3 regions of the Paenibacillus sp. FSL H8-0104 genome follow, and region 2 is predicted to be linked to each of the others. Evidence: riboswitches for the same ligand, from Rfam matches in the RefSeq annotation. Region 2 holds a riboswitch; each other region holds the start of a gene.
What was found. A riboswitch is a leader RNA that binds a small molecule or an ion and turns the genes downstream of it on or off. The one in region 2 is predicted to bind S-adenosylmethionine.
Positions count from the first base shown of each region.

Region 1: it holds a riboswitch for S-adenosylmethionine, as region 2 does, so the genes downstream of both, NST38_RS25165 (methionine ABC transporter ATP-binding protein) here and mmuP (S-methylmethionine permease) in region 2, are expected to answer to the same signal.
Region 3: it holds a riboswitch for S-adenosylmethionine, as region 2 does, so the genes downstream of both, metA (homoserine O-acetyltransferase MetA) here and mmuP (S-methylmethionine permease) in region 2, are expected to answer to the same signal.

Region 1 covers NZ_JBBOTC010000001.1:5,713,154-5,721,034, forward strand. Annotated here, with positions in the region: gene NST38_RS25160 (methionine ABC transporter permease) at 22-681, opposite strand; gene NST38_RS25165 (methionine ABC transporter ATP-binding protein) at 682-1,716, opposite strand; SAM riboswitch class I at 1,843-1,984, opposite strand; gene NST38_RS25170 (Cthe_2314 family HEPN domain-containing protein) at 2,114-2,830, opposite strand; gene NST38_RS25175 (COX15/CtaA family protein) at 2,994-3,881, opposite strand; gene NST38_RS25180 (thioredoxin family protein) at 4,473-4,817, opposite strand; gene NST38_RS25185 (DUF2515 family protein) at 4,959-6,245, shown strand; gene NST38_RS25190 (putative polysaccharide biosynthesis protein) at 6,445-7,881, opposite strand, start outside.
Region 2 covers NZ_JBBOTC010000001.1:5,992,092-5,999,972, forward strand. Annotated here, with positions in the region: gene NST38_RS26510 (HAMP domain-containing sensor histidine kinase) at 1-123, shown strand, start outside; gene NST38_RS26515 (ABC transporter ATP-binding protein) at 225-983, shown strand; gene NST38_RS26520 (ABC transporter permease) at 986-3,388, shown strand; gene mmuM (homocysteine S-methyltransferase) at 3,471-4,538, opposite strand; gene mmuP (S-methylmethionine permease) at 4,516-5,928, opposite strand; SAM riboswitch class I at 6,021-6,122, opposite strand; gene NST38_RS26535 (Ger(x)C family spore germination protein) at 6,193-7,395, opposite strand; gene NST38_RS26540 (spore germination protein) at 7,392-7,881, opposite strand, start outside.
Region 3 covers NZ_JBBOTC010000001.1:2,006,635-2,014,515, reverse strand. Annotated here, with positions in the region: gene mqnC (cyclic dehypoxanthinyl futalosine synthase) at 64-1,200, opposite strand; gene NST38_RS09190 (trans-sulfuration enzyme family protein) at 1,442-2,614, opposite strand; gene NST38_RS09185 (PLP-dependent transferase) at 2,611-3,798, opposite strand; gene metA (homoserine O-acetyltransferase MetA) at 3,823-4,740, opposite strand; SAM riboswitch class I at 4,977-5,100, opposite strand; gene corA (magnesium/cobalt transporter CorA) at 5,552-6,487, shown strand; gene NST38_RS09170 (HRDC domain-containing protein) at 6,558-7,559, opposite strand; gene NST38_RS09165 (ROK family protein) at 7,736-7,881, opposite strand, start outside.

The DNA of each region.
Region 1 (7,881 bases), 280 kb from region 2:
AACCATCATGTTATCTATGTGTTATTTCCTGGTGAAAAATGTAACCAAGCGATCTCCAGCCATCTGGAGAATTTGCACTAGAATGATCATCGACACTACGGATATAATCATGATCTCATTTTGATAACGGAAGTATCCATAGTTGATTGCCAGTGTTCCCAGACCTCCACCACCAACCATGCCCGCCATCGCCGTATAGGAGACAAGCGTAACGATGGTGATCGTTATACCAGCAAGCAGTCCAGGCAGTGCCTCAGGCAGTAACACCCGTCTTACAATCTGTCCGGTCGATGCACCCATCGACTGTGCCGCTTCAATGACACCCCGATCAACTTCTCGCAACGTCGTCTCCACCAAACGAGCAAAATAAGGAGCTGCTGAAATCACCAAAGGAGGTATAACGCCGAGCACCCCCGTAGCTGTACCGACGAGTATACGAGTGAATGGAATAAGAGCAACAATCAATATGATAAATGGGACTGAGCGCAAAATATTCACAATCAGGGATAGTATAGTGTACACTGCCCGTGACTTAATCGAAGCAGATCGGGCTGTCATGAACAGCAGTACTCCGAGCGGTAAACCTAAGATAACGGTAAACAAGCCTGATACACCCAAAATTTGCAGTGTCTCAATGGAGGCTTTACCAACCTCTTCCCAGCGAACTGTTGAAAAATCCATCTAACGAAGCACCTCCACATCAAGTCCCTCAGCGGTTAATTCTGATATCGTCCGATCAATCGCATTTGAATCACCCTCGAACCGAACGGTCAGCTGCCCATAAGGAACCTGTTTGATCGTAGAGATTGTACCTTGCAGGATGGCAAAATCCACGCCTGTCTTACGTACCGTTCTAGACAAAATCGCTTCATACGTTTTGTTACCCAGAAAGGATATCTTCACAAGTTTGGAAGCAGCACCTGCCTGCAATTCAACGCCTGCATTTGCCAGAGCGGTCTCTTCCAGAGCAAGTCCAGCTTCATGGTCACGCATCATGAAGTCCCGCGTGATCGCATGCTGTGGCTTCAGGAACACGTCTGTTACAGGTCCTTGTTCCACAATGCCACCTTGATGAATGACAGCCACCTTGTCACAGATGTTCTGAATGACATGCATCTCATGTGTGATCAGCACAATCGTTAGGTTGTACTTTTCATTAATGTCGAGTAATAACTTCAGGATTGAATTTGTCGTCTGCGGATCAAGTGCCGAAGTAGCCTCATCACAGAGAAGTACATTTGGATCACTTGCAAGTGCTCTCGCAATCCCTACACGTTGTTTCTGGCCACCCGATAATTGAGCCGGATATTTGCTGCTGTGGTGCTCCAGACCAACCAGTGCAAGCATTTCCTTCACTTTGCGATCAATGGCTTCCTTGGGTGTATTCACAAGCTTTAGTGGAAAAGCTACATTGTCATATACCGTTGCCGAAGATAACAGATTAAAGTGTTGAAAAATCATTCCGATCTTGCGTCTCTGTTGCTGCAATTCGGTTTTGCTCAGTTCAGTCAGGTTAATTCCGTCAAGCCATACCTCACCCTCCGTAGGCCGTTCCAGCAAATTAATACAGCGAATCAATGTGCTTTTGCCCGCTCCGGAATGGCCAATCACTCCGTAGATTTCGCCCTTTTGGATGCTCAAATTCAACTCGGATAACGCTGTTGTAGATTTTGTTCCTTTGCCGTACGTTTTCGTTAAACCTTTTAATTCAATCAATCGCACTTGCCCCTTTCCAACCACCTACTTGTATCTTTACCCGATCTAAAGGAAAACTCCCCTTAAAGTACAAAAAAAGAGCCCTTTGCAGATACAAAGAGGGCTCTTCACGTGAAAGAATATACCTTCTCATCTGCCAAAATCGTGTCTTGCACCATTTTGTAGGAATTAGCACCTAACATCTATAACGAACGATACATGTATCATGTCATTACAAATCGGTTGCCGGGCTTCATCGGGCCTGTCCCTCCGCCGCTCTCGATAAGAAATATGTTGTTGTAGGATTTTATAAGTTCATGTAGTTTATGCTTTATAATGTGAACGTAACTTCCAAAAAATCAGTTATATCCGTGTAACATTCGATTGAAACTCAGTATATTCCAAGTATTCCGATTTGTCAAAGGGAATTATTTCTTTTCCATATTTTATTGATATAACTATAAGAGGCTGTTAACGTTTCACAGACCATATCGACACCCTGACGCATTTCCTGCACATGCTGATTCAGATCCTCCAATTTCACTTTACCTTGCAAGGTCTGGTGTAACTGCCACAGGTCATCGTGCATTTCTGAGTTCATGTAGTGAATTTCCATATTACGTCGTTTGCGCAGCTTGCTCATCGGCTCACGATAAGAGTCCTTGATCTGTATTAATTGCAACGCAAGATCATGATGTTCCCTCGCATAGTCGAACTGCCTTAACATTGTGAAATAAGAAAAATGCGCTTTGGTATTTGAAGTATTCAACTGGAATATTTCATTTAATACCGTGCCGACTTTATCCAGAATGGCAAAGCAGCGGATAAAGCCATCTTTGTAGAAATACACATACCGTGCATACTCGGCTTTTTCAGTCGGCGTCATATCATCCGTTGATCCTGCAACGACCTTTTTACGAAAATGAGCAGCAGCGAAACAGCTTTGCTCCAGTTCATCCAGTGAGGAGATGAGTCCCTGAGTCCACACATACAGTTTCCGATAGTCATGCGTGGGATCATGGTCCACATGCATTTGTCGTTGAAATAGCTCAAGCGTATGCGCCATTGCGTCCATCGCTGCCTTCAATTTACCTTCGTTTATACGTGGCTTTTCCCCCAACAACGTTCGCAGCATATCTAACCTCCTCTTTTCCAAATCAACAAGAATTCATCACCGTAAACGAAACATCATTCATTCCGTGTAATTGCTGCTTGCCATAGGTTGCCCTGATCCCTCTGACATCAAACAAAGTCCACCTGTCCAATGATGTACATCACTGGATGGTGGACTTTCATATTTAAAAACGATTAGCCGGGCGATGTAGCTTGTACACCAGGAAACTCATATACGTTAAGACTCCGAACAATATGGCGATATCCAGCATATGAGCAAGAGCTACGAACATGTATACTTCCGGACGGTTCATTGTCACCATCATGAAAATACCAATGACTACTTGCATCAGAATAAGAACAACGGATACCACACCCAGAGTACGCATTTCCTTGTTGTCCGGATGATTACGGTAAGCGAAATGACCCAGGATTGCGATAACAATCACGAGCGACGCAGCTGCTGCACGGTGAGCAAAAGCAACCGCTACCCCACCCGAAAGCTCAGGAATAATCTGACCGTTACAAAGCGGAAATCCAGAACATCCGCCGGCAGAATCCGTGTGACTCACAAATGCACCTGTGTATACCACGAGATATGTGTAAATGGTGGAGAACCAGACCAGATTCCTGAATTTTTTGCTAACCCGAGGGTATTTATTCAGGCGCTCCAATCCGCCATCTTTGGCCTCCTGCCTTATGCCCAGCGCCATCATTAGAGAACTCGCAAAAGCAATCAGTGCAAAACCAAAATGCAGTGCCATGACTGCTGAAGATTGGGAGAAGACAACGGCAAAAGCCCCCATGATTCCCTGGACGATAACAAATACCAGAGTTAAGAAAGAAAACAATTGCAGGTCACGGCGTGACTTGCCAAACCGCAGAAAAGCAACAAACGAGGCAATGGACAACAGTCCAGCCAGTGCACTTACAGCGCGATGGGAATATTCAATGAGTGAAGCCACAGTATGTGCGGGAACGAGTTTTCCGTTACATAAAGGCCATTCTGTTCCACAGCCAAGGCCTGATTCCGTTTTGGTTACGATGCCTCCACCAAAAGTGGCCAGAAACATGACAAGACAGGTTAATACGGTTAACCATTTAAACAAAGTTAAGTGTTTCAATTTTTTCTCACCCGCTGTTGGTTTAAGATGGCGAAGAATATTCTCCGCTTGTTTCGGTACTTTGACACTTATTTCACAACTAAATTCATTATAACGGATAAAATGTTCATTGACGTCGCGCTTTGTGACAAAATGTTAACGTCTGGTGAAATAATGACCCGCAGGTCATTGGAGATATGTAATTGAGGGATATGCCAGTTCAATTGTGTCTTAAACAGAATCCTGAACACACAAACGCCATTTCCCTATTTCAAGAGAAATGGCGTTCTTTTTATTATACCCTTTTACAACATGAACCTGTCATACTTTTATATAAGTTCATGAAACATTTACACAATAACGGAGAGGACAGAAATAACCAGAAGAAGCGGAGCTAAAAGCTTTCTGAAAGAAAGCTGCATCGGAAGCATATGCTTCGCCTTTATCCCCGGATTTTCCCTTTATAAAAGGGATCAAAGAAATCTGGGGATAACAGCGATCGGAAGGTTATTCTGGCATCGTAGTGCCTGTGTGATATTCATCATTTGAACTTATATAACATTATTTATGGATCGTGTTGTACACTTCAACTGCTCGATCTAAGAACTGCTCAATCTCTTCTCTCGACTTGCGCAGCTTGTTCACATACCGTACGAGTTCGCGGCCATCTGTATACGCCACAAAGCTCGGAATGCCAAGAATATTCTGCTCTTCACTAACGGTTCCAACCTGATCCACGTCGACCTCAATCAAGGTCAATTCACGTGCATATTTCTCTTCAACCTCAGGCATAAACGGATCGATGTATTTGCAGTCACCACACCAGTCTGCCTTGAATACGGCAATCGTCAAACGTGGGGATTGGATGGCTACATCAAAAGCCGGTTTGGAGGTAATCTGTTCCATTCGGTTCATCTCCCTTTCTGTACCTTGTCTTACCCTAAGTGAAGCAAATTGGCGAGTGGAAGTCAAATAATCAGCGCATACTTAGAATAACCACATGGTCTGTGAAAATAAACCCAGAACATCATGAAAGGATGTCACATCATGACTTCCACCAGAACCGATTCTTCCAGCGAACAACATCACGGGTCCCTTCTGCAGATGGTCCGTTCCATTCCGGGTGCTGCCCGTGAAATCTGGCGTGGCAAACAGGCTGCATGGCAAGCTTCAGCACAGCTTCGTCACCCATTGCGTGACATCGAGTGGGATACCGATACGGCAGCTGCCTTACAGTCTGAGGTGGAGCGTTTGTTACCTACCAGCAACAAATCTTTTACACGCACGGACCAGGTTCAAAGCGCACTCGTCTGCGAAGAAGATTGCATCATTCTGGAAGAGATTAAGACACTGACTCAGGAGCACAATCGGAGTAATATCACCCGCACGGCAGCCTATCTGGAATGTTATGAGCAATATCCCGAACTGCATTGGGCACTACTGGCCCATATGGTCTCTCGCAACGGCGGATATCACATGACAGATCTTCAGAGTGACTTAATGCATAATCTACAGAATCAAAGCGATCACCAGCATATGTATCGGCTGCTGGAGCGGTGCAATGCACTCATTTTCCAGGATGCATATCCACAGCTTCTGCTGTATATGAACAGTCGCCGGATTGGACGTAGCTGTTTCCATCTCTTGTCGCACTTTCACGTATCGGCGTTTATGACGCCGTTTTGGGAACGCTTTTGGCTGGAACGATGCAGTTCACTGCTAAGTGTGGCATTAATTATTAATGAGCAGAACTATATCGAGAGCCGGGTGGTGCAACATCTTTATTTTCAAAAAGAAGTACTTTCCAAACCCGCATTCCATCTGCATAATCTGGCCGGTCTGAATCATATCGTCTTTCCTCTTGGACAGGGAGCAGGACTCGCAGGACGCGTCATTGAACATTTTGGCAAACTAGATGAGCGAATCATGTTTGGTAAAGGGCTATATGCCCTGTTGTTTGGCGTGGAGCAAGTACACACACATGTGTTGGAGTTCGCACGCTTAGTTCCCCATCGTGGCTCGCGCGCTGAATATTGGCCTGGGCTGTTTACCAATCGTGAAGACGAGGCAGGGGAACATACACTTTATGCTCAGGAGCTAATGGATGAAGAATGGCTTCCAGAAGGGCAACGATTATATAGTCCGGAACTGCTCTCCGTATGGGGGGACACACCTTATGAACCGATCACCAGACATGACTGGCTTCAGACTCGGGATAGTCTCGGTTATCTGACGGCACCGCGTCGGCCATGGCTGTTTGAGATGAGTCACGAACACCGGTATGGCATGCTGAAAACAGCACTGGCTCATGATGCCAAGGCCATCACACACTAATGCTAAAAATCATATAGAGCAGGCAAAGACGGATGATGTGATACCCGATGTACCGCTAATCCTCGCTTGCTGGGCTAATGTCGAGTTCAGTCGCTCAACTCTCCTTAACTATACAAAAAGCCCTGTCCGCTAAACAGCAGACAGAGCCTGTATCCTATTTTCACAAAATATTGGAGCATGGATGATGCTCCTTGCATGTTTAACCTCTTTGCCCAGCTCCACGTTGAAGACGCATAAGTGGACGAAGAATTTTTTGCAGAATACGGGGGTAACTGCCCAGCTCGTCCTTGCGCAGTACACGCAGCACAACCATGAGAACCAGATACACCACCACAACAAGCAAACCAACCACAAGGCAGGTAAGCAAGAAGGATACACGCGCTGGCAGGAACAGTCCAAAGATCGTATTGCCAATCCAGTTCGTTGCAAATCCTACACCTGCTGCAAGCAACACTGTAATGATAAATCCTTTCCAACGATCTCCCATGATGGAGAAATCAACGATTTTGCGAAGGACCCGCAGATTCAGGTACGTGATGACCAAGAAGCAGAGGGCCGTTGCAATAATGATGCCGTAAATGCCGAAAATCGGCGCCAGAATCAGACTTGCGATCAGTTTGATCACAACACCTGCTGCGACACTGATCATCGTAATCCGCGGTTTCCCTACCCCTAGTAAAATAGAGTTGGTGGTCATCATCGTAATCTGGAAAATGGTACCGAATGTTAACAAGGCAATGATCGGCGTTCCATCCAGATTGGTAAACAGCAATCCGTTGACCGAATACGCTGCCGCACAAAGTGCAATGACAATCGGCATACCAGTCAGAATCGAAATGCGCAAGGCAAGTGTAACCTGACTCTTCAGATGCGCTTCATCCTTGCGTGCAAATGCTGCTGAAATGACAGGCACCAACGATTGACTCAAAGCGATAGCCAGAATCGGAGGAATCCCCGCAATACTTTGGGCCTTCGCCCCGAGGATCGCAAGTACACCAGTCGCTTCTTCGAGTCCGATCTGGCCACTAAGCAGTGGTACCACAAGGGATGAATCGATGAAGTTAATGGCTGGAACTGCAAGTGAGGACAGCACAATTGGAATAGACAGCTTGAAGATATCACTGTAGATACCTCGCATCGGCAACTGCTCTGCACGCTCGTAATTCAATTGGGCCGCACGGTCGCTACGACGTAGCTTCAAGGTGAAGTACAGCATGACACCGAAGGCACCCACACTTCCTAATACCCCACCAAATGAAGCACCCGCAGCAATCGTCTGGTCATCATAATTCCATTGCAGCATGACATAAGCCACGATAATGGCTGTACCTACACGGGCGAACTGTTCCACGATCTGTGAAATACCGCCTGCTGTCATGTTGCCGCGTCCCTGGAAATATCCACGCATCATCGCAATGGCCGGGAAGAGCAGCAACGCTGGAGCCAAGGCGCGAATGGCGCTGACCGACTCCGGTACTTTGGACACATACGTAGCATAATAAGGTGCCGCGAACCACAACAAAGCAGACATGACTACCCCGGCCACAGCGGCAAAGATCAGGGCTGCACGGTAGATCTGTTGGGCTTCACTCGCGCGTCCGAGCGCATAACGTTCCGATACCATTTTACTAAGTGT
Region 2 (7,881 bases):
GAAGGTACAGGGCTGGGCCTTTCTATCTGCCAAAGCATTATTGAAGCACACAGAGGTCATATTTCCTTTACTAGTAAAGAAGGACAAGGTACAACCTTCCGGTTCTATCTGCCGATCTGCTGAGCACCCTCCACAGCTGTAATACTTTATTCATAATTTGATAAGGCTTCCTCAACATCCCTCCTCTAGAATGAATCCTATACTGTACTCGGGAGTGATTCAATTTGTCGAAAAAGGTGATTATCCGTGCACAGAATCTGTGCAAAACGTACAACAGCGGAAGTGAGCAACATCATGCCATCCGTAATGTTGATCTCGATATCTATGAAGGGGAATTCACGGTCATCATGGGTAACTCTGGCTCTGGCAAATCAACCCTCCTATATCTGCTAAGCGGACTGGATCAGATTACAGCAGGTGAGGTTTATTTTCGTGACCAGCGGATTGACGCTTATAGTGAACGGGCAATGTCCGACTTCCGCACCCGCCGAATCGGTTATATCTATCAAAGTATCAATCTGGTCCCAGACCTTTCCATCAAAGAGAACATTGCTTTACCGGGATATATTGCAGGAAACAAAAAGAAGGACATCCTATCCCGCGCTGCTGAGCTGATGAATGCCATGGATATTGATGGACAGCGTAACCGCCTCCCATCCCAAACTTCCGGAGGACAGCAGCAACGAGCTGCGATTGCACGGGCTTTGATCAATTCGCCGGATATCATTTTTGCGGATGAACCGACCGGAAGCTTAAATATGGAACATGGCACAGCCGTTCTCGATATCCTTACAGAAATTCATCGAAAAGGACAGTCTGTTGTTATGGTGACGCATGATATCAAGGCCGCCTGTCGGGCAGATCGCCTGATCTATATTCAAGACGGCAAGATTGGCGGAATCCTTGAGTTTGACACCTATGACAAACATCAAATTCAGGATCGTGAAGCGATTATCTTCGCTTTGGTTACGGGGAAGGAATAACGATGGCAGTCATATTTAAACTTAGCTTGTCGTATCTGAGTAGGAACAAAATACAAAATGCGCTGATTGCGCTGCTCCTGCTTCTCTCGACACTTCTTGTATCTACAGCTATTGTCATTCTGGCGAACACAGGCAATCAGTTTTATGAAATGCATACCCGAACTCATGGATCTCATCAGATCCTGACGTTTGAAAAAGGGCTCAATGACCCTGACGCTGTGCACAACTGGTGGGCTTCTCAGGATGGAGTTCAGGTGTCCCCTTTGCTAACGTATCGTACATTGTCAGGCATCATTTTGAATGAAACTCACATCCCTAACATCTACCTGTACATGTTTAATACGCCTCCGCCGCCTTGGGGTGTGGATGAACTGATTTTCTCAAGCGGGACGCCCGACACAGTTCCCGAACAAGGCTCCGTCTGGATTCCAACGTCCATGGCAAATACCTATCATATTTCCGTAGGTGATACCATTGGCTTCAAAACCGGCTCAAGCACACTCGAATTGAATGTATCGGGCATTGTCATCGATGTACCATACGGGGCACCATTCTCCAATACAGCACGGGTCTGGATGAATCCTACCGATTATCAACATGATCTCGCGACACTTGCTGGCAACGAGAATCGTATGATGGGCATCCATTTTAACGATTACAGTATGAATTCGGTGTATTGGGAACGGTACAATCGTGAGACAGGTATTCCGTTTCTGGAATCCAAAATGGAGTTCGAGGCCATTGCCTCTTTCTATCTGATCATCAATCAGGTTATTGGATTCATCATGATATTCATGGGTGTTGTCATGCTCTCTATTGCCCTGATGACCATCGGGTTTACGATTGCGGATGCCATCCTGGCCAATTACAGAACAATAGGAATCCTCAAATCACTAGGTCTGACTTCCCGAAAAACGATAGGCACCTATGTTATTCAATATGCATTGATATCCATCGTAGCCATTATCCCTGGACTTGCACTCAGTATATGGATATCCAAATGGATCATTAATATTTCTGTATCCTCTCTTCGAGTGGGGAATCAGAACATTCCAGTCCAAGGATTGGATGCGGCCATACTGGCCGGCGTACTACTATTTGCTCTAGTGATTCTGTTCACTGTGTTATATGCCAAAAAGGCACGCAGCATACAGCCCGTGCAGGCTATTCGTTATGGTATGTCGGAGACAGATCACAGCCGGATGGCTGGGAAAATGAATTCGCCATGGGCACACTGGATCGGATTTACACGACTGCCTGTCACCGCCGTACTTGGATTCCGACATGTGTTCAAAAACACCAAAAGCTCTGTTCTAACACTCCTGCTAGCCACCATGGCTTCCTCCGTACTTGTTCTGGGTTATGTTCTGCTGACCAGTATAACCGGAATTGAACAGACCGCAGCTAAATGGGGATATGACAATGCCAATATCGCAGCAGTAGTCGTGAACAAAGGTACCTTTCCAAAGACTGAACTGAAACAAACGTTAGAAGAGGATATACGGATTAGTAATGCAGGCTGGCAAGGGAACACAACGGGTGTAATTAGCCCGGAGTCTTTGGCATCAGTAGAGGGCCAATCCATCAGTCTCAACTTGAGTGTACTGGACGGGAGTTATCAGGAACTTGGATTCGAAACGTTAAAAGGGGTTAACCCACAACATGCAAATGAAATTGCCATTGGTGTAAGTATAGCCAAAACATCAAATAAAGATCTCGGTGATCTTATCGATATCTATATTGAAGGAGAAAAGCGTACATTCCTCATCACAGGCATCTATCAGGCGATCGCCAACATGTCTGTTTCAGGCAGAATCACCATTGATGCCATGAGAAGTGTGAACCCCGGTTATAGTGAATTTGATGTTATCTTCATCAATGTGAATGATATGGCACAAGCGGGTAAGGTTGCCTCTGAATTAAATGAGCAATTTAAAGATTTTGCTTCGGTAGTCACTCAGAAGACTTTGCTTGATTCGGTTTACGCGGAAGCCGCTAACATCCTGATCTATCCGATGAGCCTGATCGGATTGCTGTTTATCATTGTGACGTTCATCATTATTTTCAGTACCTGTAGAATCAATATTCGTAAAGAAAGCAGAAAGTACGGGATATACAAATCGCTGGGAATGACATCCCGCCAAATCCGGTTGTCGCTCACCATGGGAATGTTCATACTGTCCTCCGTGGGAGCCATACTGGGTATTTTCGTCGGCGTATATCTGCTGCCTCTTCTACTCGAAATGATCCTTTCCGGTTATGGTATCGTACAACTTCCACTGATCCTGCATTGGGGTGGAATGGTACTGTTCACCTGTCTAAGCATCATTGCAGCCAGCCTTGGATCGTGGTTCTCTTCGAGAATCATTCGGGAAGCATCGCCACGTATGCTGGTTATCGAATAATGTAATCAGAATGCCTAACACAATAAAACAAGCCCTTCCATACCTCTATAGGATGTGGAAGGGCTTGTTATCATGATATGAACTATTTCCGCCATTTCTTCGCAAGTGCACCAATCTGATGTGGCGTAGTGCGGCAACAGCCGCCAATAATTTGCGCGCCCGCAGCAACCCACTGCTCCGAAGCATCACTCATGCTGCCACAAGTACCCTGTCCGCTCCACGTCTTCGTTGCTGCATCATATACTTCTCCCGAGTTCGGATACACAATAACAGGTTTATCGCTGGTACGGCTCAAAATACCCACTGCTTCCGTCACCACTTCCATCGGAGCACAGTTCAGGCCAATCGCCGCAACCTGCGGCTCGGAGCCAAACGTCTGTGCACATACCTCAAGCGGTGTGCCCTCGCTGATGCTTGTCCCGTCTTTTAAAGAAAATGATAACCAGGCATACGCATGAGGAAACTCCTTCAGTACATCAACCAGCACCTGTGCTTCCTGCAGGGAAGGAATCGTCTCAAACGCCAGAATATCAGCACCCGCTTCAAGCAGCGCCGCCATACGTGGACGGTGAAATGCGGCCAGCGTCTCATCCGACACGCCGTAATGTCCCACATACTCTGAACCATCCGCCAGATAGGCGCCGTACGGACCAACGGACCCGGCAATAATTGGACGTGGACGAAAACTGTCTCCTTCGCGATCTACTGTACGATCTGTTATATGCTCCTCATTCTCTACGTTCTCGGAACGTACCGAAGGAGCTTCTACAAGCTGACCTGTCGAGCTTTCTCTCCCTACTAAACTACTCTGCACTTCTGCCCACACGTCATCTCTCGCCTGTACAGCCAGTTCCACCGTCTTGCGGATCAGCTCCAGTGCTGACTGTTCATCGATCCCTCTCTTACGGAAACCATCCACCGTCGCCTGATAACTGGATGTAATCGCACAGTCGGCTCCTGCTCGAAAATAATCTGCATGGACCTGAACAATAACATCCGGATTCTCAAGCAACACACGAGCAGACCATAGTGGATCATCGAGATCACATCCATGCTGTTCGAGTTCCGTAGCCAACGCTCCATCCAGAATCATGACCGGATGTTCACGAAGGATCTGTTCTATGGGGTTAGTCTGTTGTTCTTGCGTCATGTACTTGTCCTCTTTTCTTATTCACACGTTCTGTCAGATAATAAGCAGCGTAACATACTGCGATAAACGGAACCCCACAATACAGCGCAATTCGCTGTGTCGGGTCAAAGGCAATACCTATGCATGAAGCCAGGCATAATATAAATGAAACAATTGGTACCACCGGATACAGTGGTGTGCGGTAGACCAGATCTTTGACCGCATGTCCTTCCCGGATATATTGTCTGCGGAACATGTATTGGGAGGCACTGATACTCATCCATACTGCAACGACAGCCAGACCTGAAATGGAAACCAGTGTAATATACACGGTACCTGGCGCAATGATGCTGGACAGCAAGGCCAGCGCACCACCCACCATACTAATCAGAAGTGCATTCAGCGGTACTCCGCTTTTGGTCAATTTGGCAAACCACGGAGAGATCGTTCTTTTGTCAGCCAGAGACCAGAGCATACGTGAAGATGCATACAGGCCTGAATTGGCAGCAGAGAGAATCGCCGTCAGAATAACAAAGTTCATAATGTCTGCTGCATAGGGTACACCCACCCGCTCCATTACCGCTACAAACGGACTTTCCAGTACACTGGCATCCGACATGGGCAGCAAGGCCGACAAGATAATAATCGTTCCGATGAAGAAAATAACCAAACGCCACAGCGTTGTATGAATAGCCTTTGGTATCGTCTTTTCCGGGTTCTCCGTCTCACCGGCGGCAATGCCGATTAACTCGGTGCCTGAGAAGGCAAAGTTTACAGCAAGCATGGTCATCAATATCGCTGTAGCCCCATGAGGGAACCACCCGGATGCGGTAATATTCGATAGAAATGGAGCCGGTTCAGAATCCGCCATGGGAATGAACCCAAACATGGCTGCGCCACCGATAATAATGAAGATTACGATAGTCACTACTTTTACAGATGAGAACCAGAACTCGGATTCCGCAAAAAATTTCACCGTTAGAGCGTTAAACAGAAAGATCATCAGTGCAAAAACCGCGCTCCATATCCATACGTTTACCGATGGGAACCAGCGCTGCATAAGCAATCCGGCGGCTGTGAATTCGGAGCCAAGCGCAACAGTCCAGGTTAACCAGTATAACCAAGCCACCGTGTAACCTGTTGCCGGTCCGATATATTTGGCTGCATAACTATGAAATGCTCCCGTCTCTGGCATATGAACAGACAGTTCACCAAGACAGAGCATCACCAGATATACAACGATGGCTCCAATCAGATAGGACAGAATGGTTCCCAGTGGTCCCGCCTGCTGAATCGTGTAACCTGAGCTGAGGAATAATCCCGTTCCAATGACTCCTCCGAGAGAGAGCATGACCACATGCCGTGCCTGCATTTTCCGCTGAAAATGCCCTTTGTCGTTGTTGTTCTCCATACCTGCTGCTCCCCTACTTCTTCATCCAGAAAAAACAAAAAAGACCCACTCTGCCTAAAGAGTGCGCCGTTACTGACAAATAAAAACAAACGCTCCTATCTATCAGGCTTTCACCCGCTGGAATTAGCACAGTATCCTTCAGATCTGTTGCTGAGGTTTCTAAGGGCCAGTCCCTCCACCTCTCTGGATAAGAAAATGATTTTTTACTAATATAGCGATCTATCATGAATGTGTCAACAATTAAATAATATATGGCACACCTCGCTATTCGGTGGAAGACCCCGGATTCGTGATGGTGGTCTTTACCTCATAGGTGATCGGCACGGTGCTAAAAATTTTATCCCAATCGTCTTTGACTTTTTTCCATGTTTTAGGTTCTTTGATACGTAAGCTATCCCGAAAATCCGCAACATCTACTTTATAGGTATGCTGCAGTTTGTATAACAACTGTCGAATCTGTTGTTTGGCAAGTTCAGCAAATTCTTTTTCCAATTCACTGAGATACGCACCTTTTTCCTCTTCCTCGGGAGCACGCCAATCCTCCATCAACCAGCCTTCGGATTCAGTTTTCACATGGAATGAAATATCATCGCCAACCACTTTTGGAATTATTGTTGTTTTTTTCTTCTTCATTTCATATACAACAGTGAACCCCTCTTTATTGTATGTCTTCAAGATACCTCCTTTTTCTTTAGGTCTGAGCCAAGATAGCCCTTCTAGATCCGTTTGGCTGAGTTCCCCGATGAATTTTGTTGTTTTCCCATCAAAGATACTGGCACCGGAGAACTTGTCCTCTCCATTGAAGTTCAGTACATTCTGGAGCAAAAAGCTGGAACCGGATTGCATTTGTGCATCTAATTTGGAGAGTAGAACGGGGTCCAGGATTTTATTGGACAAGTATGAATTACCGGTAATACCTGTAAGATAAAATGCTGGAATCCGGGAAGGATCATCTGAAGTCAGTACATCAACAGCGCGATGATGGCTAATCAACACCAGACAGTTAGGACGAATATCGTTATCCCGAAGTACAAAATCCAGCAGCTGGTCCAGACCATACTTTTTGGCGATATCCTTGGACACAACGATAACCTTCAGATGATGTCCGATGAGCGGATGATCTCGTCTCAGTGCAAACTGACGAAAGATTTGTAGCAAGGAATCTCCGGTAAGCTGTTCATTGGAATAGGACGTTTTACCAGAAGCAGGCGAACCGGATTGTTGGCTCTTCTGACTGCTGGAATTACCGGGAGCAATCTGTACCGTGGCTGTCACATTGTTCTGCTTGGAATACCCTCCTCCCTGATTGGCGATGTTCTCCTCAAATTCCGTCTCTTTGCCGATATCGATCCCGAGACCAACGTAGACACTTAGATCCTCTATCTCTCGACTGCTCCAACATCCGGATATCGTTAAGAGAATGCATAATACAGTGGCTAAGCGTAACAACATGCGGAATGTAATCATGCATGCTTGCCTCCTTTTTTGCGAATCAGACTTAACAACAGTAGTACCAGAGGTAAAATTCCAAACAAAAATACGGACACATTGCCTAGCATATCTCCTAGTACGAAGGTATCATCCACTGTTTTGGGTATCATTGCTGTCAGATAAATGAACGGCAGCAGGCCGTACATGATGCCTTTGATTTTTTTGGAACGAAACAAATCACGAATACCCACCGAAGCGCAGTAATGTGTAATTGCTGTAGTCGAAAAGATTTGCATAATCCAGATGACCAGCAATAAGGATTCAAAACGCTCGAATATCAGACCCTGGATTTCGAAGCTTCTTACCAAATCCAGCGTTGGCCAGGTTCGAGTTTTGATGCCATCGAGCGATAAACTGCCTATAACCATCACCACCGTGATCAAGTAGATAATAGTGGATATGAGTATCCCCCAGGTCATCGCTTTATTGCTCTTCTTCGGATTTTTCATATAGGCAGTCATG
Region 3 (7,881 bases), 4.0 Mb from region 2:
TGGCTTCATAAATACTTATCTAACGATCAAAGTTTATAAAGAGTAGTATTGAATTAATTAGAATTAGTTCTGCATTACGAAATCTTCATGTACGGCATTTTCTTCGTCGAACATGCGCACAATCTCGTATCGGGTGTTACGTTGTGCCGGGATATAACCGGACTCCCGAATCAAACGGAGAATGGATTCAATGTTAACTTTGTAAGTTGCACCAGCAGCAGATACAACGTTCTCTTCAATCATCGTGCTACCGAAGTCATTACAGCCAAATTCAAGCGACTTCTTACCGATCTCAGGACCCATCGTTACCCAAGAGGATTGAATGTTCTTGATATTATCAAGTACCAGGCGGCTGATGGCTACAGTCTTCAAGTACTCTTCTGGAGTCTGACGCTCCAGCTTGAGGTTTGTATTATCCGGCTGGAAAGTCCAAGGAATAAACGCCAGGAAACCTTCGGAGTCATACTTGTTCGCAATACATTCGTCCTGAGCTTCACGTACACGGAGCAAGTGTAATGCACGCTCTTCCATCGATTCACCAAGTCCGATAACCATCGTTGCCGTGGTGTTCATACCGATGCGGTGTGCAGTTTGCATAACGTCCATCCAATCGCGCCATGAACCTTTCAAGCGGCTAATTTTCCGACGTGTGCGGTCATCCAGAATTTCAGCGCCACCGCCAGGCAAGGAATCCAGTCCAGCTTCGTGAATGGCACGAACAACTTCTTCCAATGTAAGGCCATCGGATACTTCAACCATTTTCATAATCTCCGCTGGGGAGAAAGAGTGCATCGTGATGTTTGGGAAACGCTCTTTGATGGCTTTCAACAGGTCTGTATAATAGCTGAAAGGCAAGTTTGGATTCGTTCCACCTTGCATCAAAATCTCGGTACCATTCACATCTTCCGTTTCCTGAATCTTCTGGAAAATAACTTCGTCCGGAAGCACATAACCTTCATCCGAACCAGGTCTGCGGTAGAAAGCACAAAAACGGCAGTACACATCACACACGTTTGTGTAGTTGACGTTACGCCCAATTACAAATGTTCTGTATGGTTCAGGGTGCATGCGTTTCATAATGACATTAGCAGCTGCCCCGATTTTGTCCACTTCATTCGATTCAAATAGCTCAATCGTGTCTTCCAAGTCCAAACGTTCGCCCCGAAGGGCTTTATCTAAGATACGGTCTACCGTACTCATCGTAAAAAAGCCTCCCTCATGAAGAGAAATTATATAACGATCCGTCCCAACTTGTTCAAGAGAAGCAAGTTCTGGTGGCAACATCGTATTTCTGTACTCCACATATCGTAACACAGGTTACATGTGAAAAAAAGCACCTTATGTACAGGTGCTTTAAAAATAAGTAAAAATTTTTACATATGGAAAAGAATTAGTTCGAACTTAAGTGATACACATCGGCGTATTCGGGCATCCTTTTTTGTTAGGATTCCTGAAGTGCTTGCTCCAAATCTACAATCAGATCTTCGATATCTTCCAGACCTACGGAGAAGCGCAGCAATCCATCTGTAATGCCACGGTCACGGCGAACCTCAGCCGGCATTGCCGCATGAGACATCATCGCTGGGTAGGACAGAATACTCTCCACAGCTCCCAAGCTTACAGCAACAATAGGTAGCTTCACCCGGTTAAGAACTGCTTTTGCACGATCACCTGAACCGACGTCAAAAGAAACGACAGCTCCATATCCTGTGGACTGGCGCTCATGTGCCTCACGGCCCGGATGATCCTCCAGTCCAGGATAAAAGACAGCGGTAATATCACTGCGCTCATTAAGCCATGCCGCCAGTTTGGCTGTGCTCCGTTCACTATGAGCCATGCGAGCCCCCAAGGTTTTCATCCCGCGCATCAAAAGCCAGGATTCTTGTGCCCCGAGTACAGTTCCAAGTCCATTTTGCAGCTGTTTCAGTTGTACGCCAAGTGATTCCGTGCGAGCAACAGCTAACCCTGCAAGTACATCACTGTGACCTCCGAGAAACTTCGTAGCACTATGTACGACGATGTCCACACCAAGCTCAATTGGACGCTGATAGTAAGGTGTCATAAAGGTGTTATCCAGAATCGTGATCAGGTCATGTTCCTTCGACCAGTCAGTTACGGCAGCGATATCCGTAATTCGCAGTGTAGGGTTGGACGGTGTTTCCATATAAACTGCCTTGGTGTTTGGCTTGAGTGCCGCTTTCACTTCATCTATATTGGTCATGTCTACAAAGGTTGTCTCGATCTGCATACGGCTTAATATGGAAGTAAGCAAACGATACGTACCTCCATATACGTCTTCCGTTACAATCATGTGGTCCCCTGCGGAGAACATCATGAACACGCTTGAGATCGCAGCCATCCCCGAAGAATAGGCAAAGCCTCGTGCGCCGCCCTCCAGCAATGTGATGTAATCTTCCAAAGCCTGACGTGTCGGATTACCCGAACGACTGTAATCATGTTGAGGCGGATTGAAGATATCAAAATGATGGAATGTTGATGCTTGGTAGATCGGTACACTGGAGGCTCCAGTCGTTTTGTCAATCTCATCGCCAAAATGGAGCAATTTGGTATCAAATTTCAACTCGGAATTGGGCTTGTTGTTGGACTCACTCATGAGTGCACGCCTCCTTCCACTTCCTGTTGTGCAGCTGTCAGAGCATTGCCGAGATCTGCAATCAGATCGTCCGCATGTTCAATGCCTACAGAGAACCGGAGCAGACGGTCATCCACACCTACGGCTTCACGAATTTCAAGCGGAATATCCGCATGAGTCTGTACTGCGGGATAAGTCATAAGTGATTCGACTCCGCCGAGACTTTCGGCAAAAGCAATGAGTTTGATATGACGCAGCAACGGTTCAACATAACGTGCATCCTTCACTTTGAAAGAGAAGATACCTGTGTTACCGGTAGATTGTTTGTTCTGTATCTCATACCCCGGATGATCGGATAGACCTGGATGATACACTTCAACCACCGCTGGGTGCTCAAGCAAGTATTTGGCAATAGTAAGTGCATTGTGCTCATGACGCTCCATGCGAAGAGCCAGCGTTTTCATACCTTTCATCAACTGGTAGGAGTCACTTGGAGATAATACCGCTCCAATGGAATTATGCAGGAACGCCATCTCAGCAGATAACGCCTCACCTTTGGTAATAATTAGTCCGGCGAGCACATCATTATGTCCGCCCAGATATTTGGTAGCGCTATGAATGATGATATCGGCACCCAGTTCAATCGGACGTTGGAAAAATGGAGTCAACAACGTGTTGTCAACAATGGTCAACAGGTTGTAACTTTTCGCCCAGGAAGCAACGGCTTCCACATCGGTGATCATCATCAGTGGATTGGTTGGTGTCTCAATAAATACAGCTTTGGTATTCGGCTGACGAACCTTCTCCAGTGCTACAAGGTCATTCGTGTCCACATAACTAGCAGTTACGCCGAAACGGGACAGAATACGTTCCAGCAGACGATAGGTTCCACCATACAGATCCAGCGATACAATCAGATGATCCCCTTGACCAAACATGGCAAAAATCGTTTGCAGCGCAGCCATTCCCGAGCTACAGGCAAACCCTGCATCACCGGACTCCAGCGCTGCGGCGGCTTCTTCCAATACTTTACGGGTTGGATTAGTCGTACGAATATAATCAAACCCCGTGCTTTGTCCAAGCTTAGGGTGGCGAAACGCAGTGGATTGATAGATCGGAAAGTTAATGGCGCCTGTTACCGGTTCATTGATGGACCCAATTTGTGCTAAGCGGCTTTCGATTTTCAACTTGTTGTTGTCTTCCATTGCTGCATCCTCCTGTAATCTCGATTAGATTTGCGGGCCAATATCGTAAGGTGTTTCTTGATACACATAGTAATTGAGCCAGTTAGAGAATAATAAGTTGGCATGAGCGCGCCAAGTAGCTGGTGGCACACGGGAAGGGTCGTCATTCGGATAATAATGCCTAGGCAATGCGATATCCAACCCTTTGGCTGCATCCCGGTCATACTCCCACTTTAATGAGAACGGGTCATACTCGGCATGTCCTGTGGCAAAAATCTGTTTGCCGTCTTTGGTAGCAACCAGGAAGATCCCCGCTTCCTCGGATTCAGCCAAAATCTCTAAATTCTCATTCTTTTCAATATCTTCGCGTCTCACTTCCGTATGACGGGAATGTGGAACGTTGAATACTTCATCGAATCCACGCAACAACGGAACATGTGGTTTATTGATGGTATGTGGGAAAACGCCAAAACACTTTTCATCAAGTGCAACCTTGGGTACGTCAAAATGATGGTATAAACCTGCCTGAGAAGCCCAACATATGTGGAGGGTTGAAGTCACATTGGTTTTGGTCCATTCGAAGATCTCCTGGATTTCATTCCAATAGTTCACGTCTTCGAAATCCATCTGTTCCACCGGGGCACCCGTAATGATCATTCCATCGAAACGACGGTGCTCAATCTCATCAAAGGTTTTATAGAACAGATCCAAATACTCTTGAGACGTATTCTTCGACGTATGGGATTTGGGATGTACAAGAACGACATCCACCTGAATAGGCGTGTTTCCCACCAGACGAAGCAATTGTGTTTCGGTCGTTTCCTTTGTGGGCATCAGGTTTAATATAGCGATACGGAGTGGACGAATATCCTGCTGATATGCAGAAGTTTCATCCATGACGAAGATATTCTCTCCTTCAAGTACTTCTTTTGCTGGTAGAGTATCGGGTATTTTGATTGGCATAGTAAGTCTAACTCCTCCTTGTGCATAGATAGATGCAGCCACCCTTGGCTTGATGTCTTCACATCAATACAGTTATAGACTGCCTTGAGCTTGTAAAAACATTGAATTGCTCTTTCATCCAACGTTACAAACAACCTCAAGTTCCTTAGCGAAAATCACTGCTGAGAAGTCGGGGCATATAACAAAGACCTTCCTCGGATTTCGAGAAAGGTCATATGTAAAAAAGATATGCGCCTCTCTCATCTCTCAGTTACAACAGTGCCACTTGACACTTAGTCACTGCAAGAATTAGCACCGTGCGGTATACCGCCGGTTGCCGGGTTTCATCGGGCCAGTCCCTCCACCTACTCTTGATAAGATTTCGCTGTATTAGATTGTAATTAAATATGGTTCACCGTCTACTTTATTACATTAATGCCCTCACGTCAAGATGCAGTTCGATGTCTGCTTCCCAGATCGGAACCGTTCATCATCCGTTGTCATACACTGCCTCAGGGCGCGAAATAGACACATTTTTGCGCTTGAAAGCACCTTGTACCAGCGGTATACTAAACAAGGTGTTATAAACCCTTATGTGAGAGGTGACATATTAAATGGATGGCGACCCGAGGCCTGACTGGCAGCCGAATTCCGACAAACTGCATAGAGAATTGACATCAGCATGCCGGCAGCGGGACGTGACTTCCGTTTGATTATATAGTGAACGCAGCCCTGATCTCCAGGCTCCGCTGCCGACCGGCTGATTTGTTCTTTTTGCGCCCATAATGATAATATCCGCCAAGTTGGCGGGTGCAGAAGGAGTAGATTAACGATGAAAATCCGGTTGGTTAACAACGGTGTATTTATTCCGGTGGACGACATTCAGCAGGCGCTGACTCCACCAGCGGAAGGATTTTACTGGATTGATGCAGACGTAGACGATTTGGCGGTACTTCAGCCGCTGTTCTTGATGCATGATCTGGCTGTGGAAGACTGTCTTAGTGACGAAGAACAACGTCCGAAGATTGAAATTTATGAGAACCATTATTTTATTGTGATTAATAGCATCCGTTTTGATGATGAAGAGATATTTCTACGTGCGGTCAACCTGTTTCTCGGCAGACATTTCATTATTAGTGTTACCAAGCACAAGGTCAGCGAATTGCGTACACTGAAACCCATCCTGTGGGAACAGGAAATCAGTACACCGGATCGTCTGCTGTATTTGCTGGTTGACTTGATTGTTGATAATTATTTCACCGTAGGTGACCGAATTGAAGCACGGATCGAGAAGCTTGAGGAAGACATTCTGATGCACACCAAAAAGTCACATCTGAATGAAATCATCGGGCTACGCAGTGAGATTCTGTGGCTGAAAAAAGTCCTTGGACCTCAGAAAGAGGTTATTAACACCTTGAATAAAAAAGATCTGCGTCTCATCGATGATCAACTGCAAAAGTATTTCAGTGACATCTATGAGAATGCTGTAAAAATATCTGAAACCTTTGAGACTTATCGCGACCTGATGGGCAACTTGCGAGAAGCCTACCAATCCAGTATTGCGAACCGGGCGAATGAGATCATGCGTGTATTTACCGCCATTACCACGGTCTTCATGCCGCTGACAGTCATTACCGGTATATACGGCATGAACTTTACGAATATGCCAGAGCTTAACTGGAAATACAGCTATTTTGTTGTGATTGGTCTGATGGTTACACTGGGCCTGAGCATGTTCTTCATTTTCCGCAAGAAAGACTGGGTATGAACTTTTATGAAATAACAAAGACGAAGCGCTCCTCCGGGAGAAACGCCTCGTCTTTTTTCATTTCTGATTATTAACCAACATTCTTCTCTGTCTCTGCGTGCCGACGGAAGCGGATTCGAATCATGCGCAGTCTTTCATAGACCTGCTCCAGACTTCCTCCATCGGGTTTCTCTCCTCCATACACCTTATGTAATACTGGCTTCAGGAACGTATCTCCCAGCTCCTCATACGCACTCCATACGGCCTCTTGTTCGTTCTCTGGCATCACTGCCAGCTCCACATCAAGAAGACAATCGGTGTCATAACCTTCGTGATCCAGTGCCTCTAACAGCTCAACCAACTCGCGTCGGGATAATCCGGATCGATTAACAATCTCCTCTAACGTATACCCTTCCTTCATGCCTTCAAGCACCTGCTTACGTGTGGTGAACTTATCAAGTTCCTGCTTGTACTTCTGCTCTCTCTGCTTGTATAACCAACTCTCATACTCTTCTTCCTTCAGCGCCGTGTATACCCAGTCCAGCGGGAATGTCGTTGAACGCTCCAGTCCGGTTGTAATCTCCATCCATTCCGTACCATACTCAGTTGCTTTGCTCTCTCCTACGCCCGGAAGTTGCATCAGTTCATCCAGCGATTGCGGAACAAAGGCACTGATCAAACGCAGCAGACGATTTGTTGCAATAAAATACGGTGCCTTCCGGTCAGACACAGCTCTCTTCCTGCGCCATGTGCACAGATCCGTATATAATTGCTCATTGCCGTATAACTCACTGTAACAATGGAGCCGCTGTCCACCATAACTGCGTGACTTCAGATCATCATTCTCATGAAATAACCCCTGCAACTGCGGTCGGTACCCCTCACTCATCTGTATGGCAAGCTGATGACGGTAAATATGAAGCAGCTCCTCCCAAGAAGTCCCCTCATACCAGATGCTGTCCTCACGCTCTCCTTCCTCGTAGCGACTCCATCCCAGCTGCCAACTATCTTCCTCTTCCCCAATCCATAACTGTGCATACTCTGCATTCTGATCTGACATTCTGGACAATCTGTTCATGAAAATGACTTCCATTTTCGTTCCCTCCCTTTGAATATTCAGCTTATACGAGTTAAAGATGCTACCTATAGGCAGCACAAAAAAACACCCCTCCTGCAAAATCCATGCAAGAGAGGTGCTTCCTCATTAACCGTACTATGCTGTTGCCCATATCATACCACAATGGTAAAATTCGTCAATCCCTTAATGACCTACTTATTCAATGCCAACTTGGCAAGCGCCAGTGAACCACACAGACCCGCATTGTCACCAAGTCCTGGTGAAACAACATACTGGTCAATGTCGGATTGAAGTGCCGGATGCTGAACGTATCCAGCCAGCAACTCCTGCAGTTTGC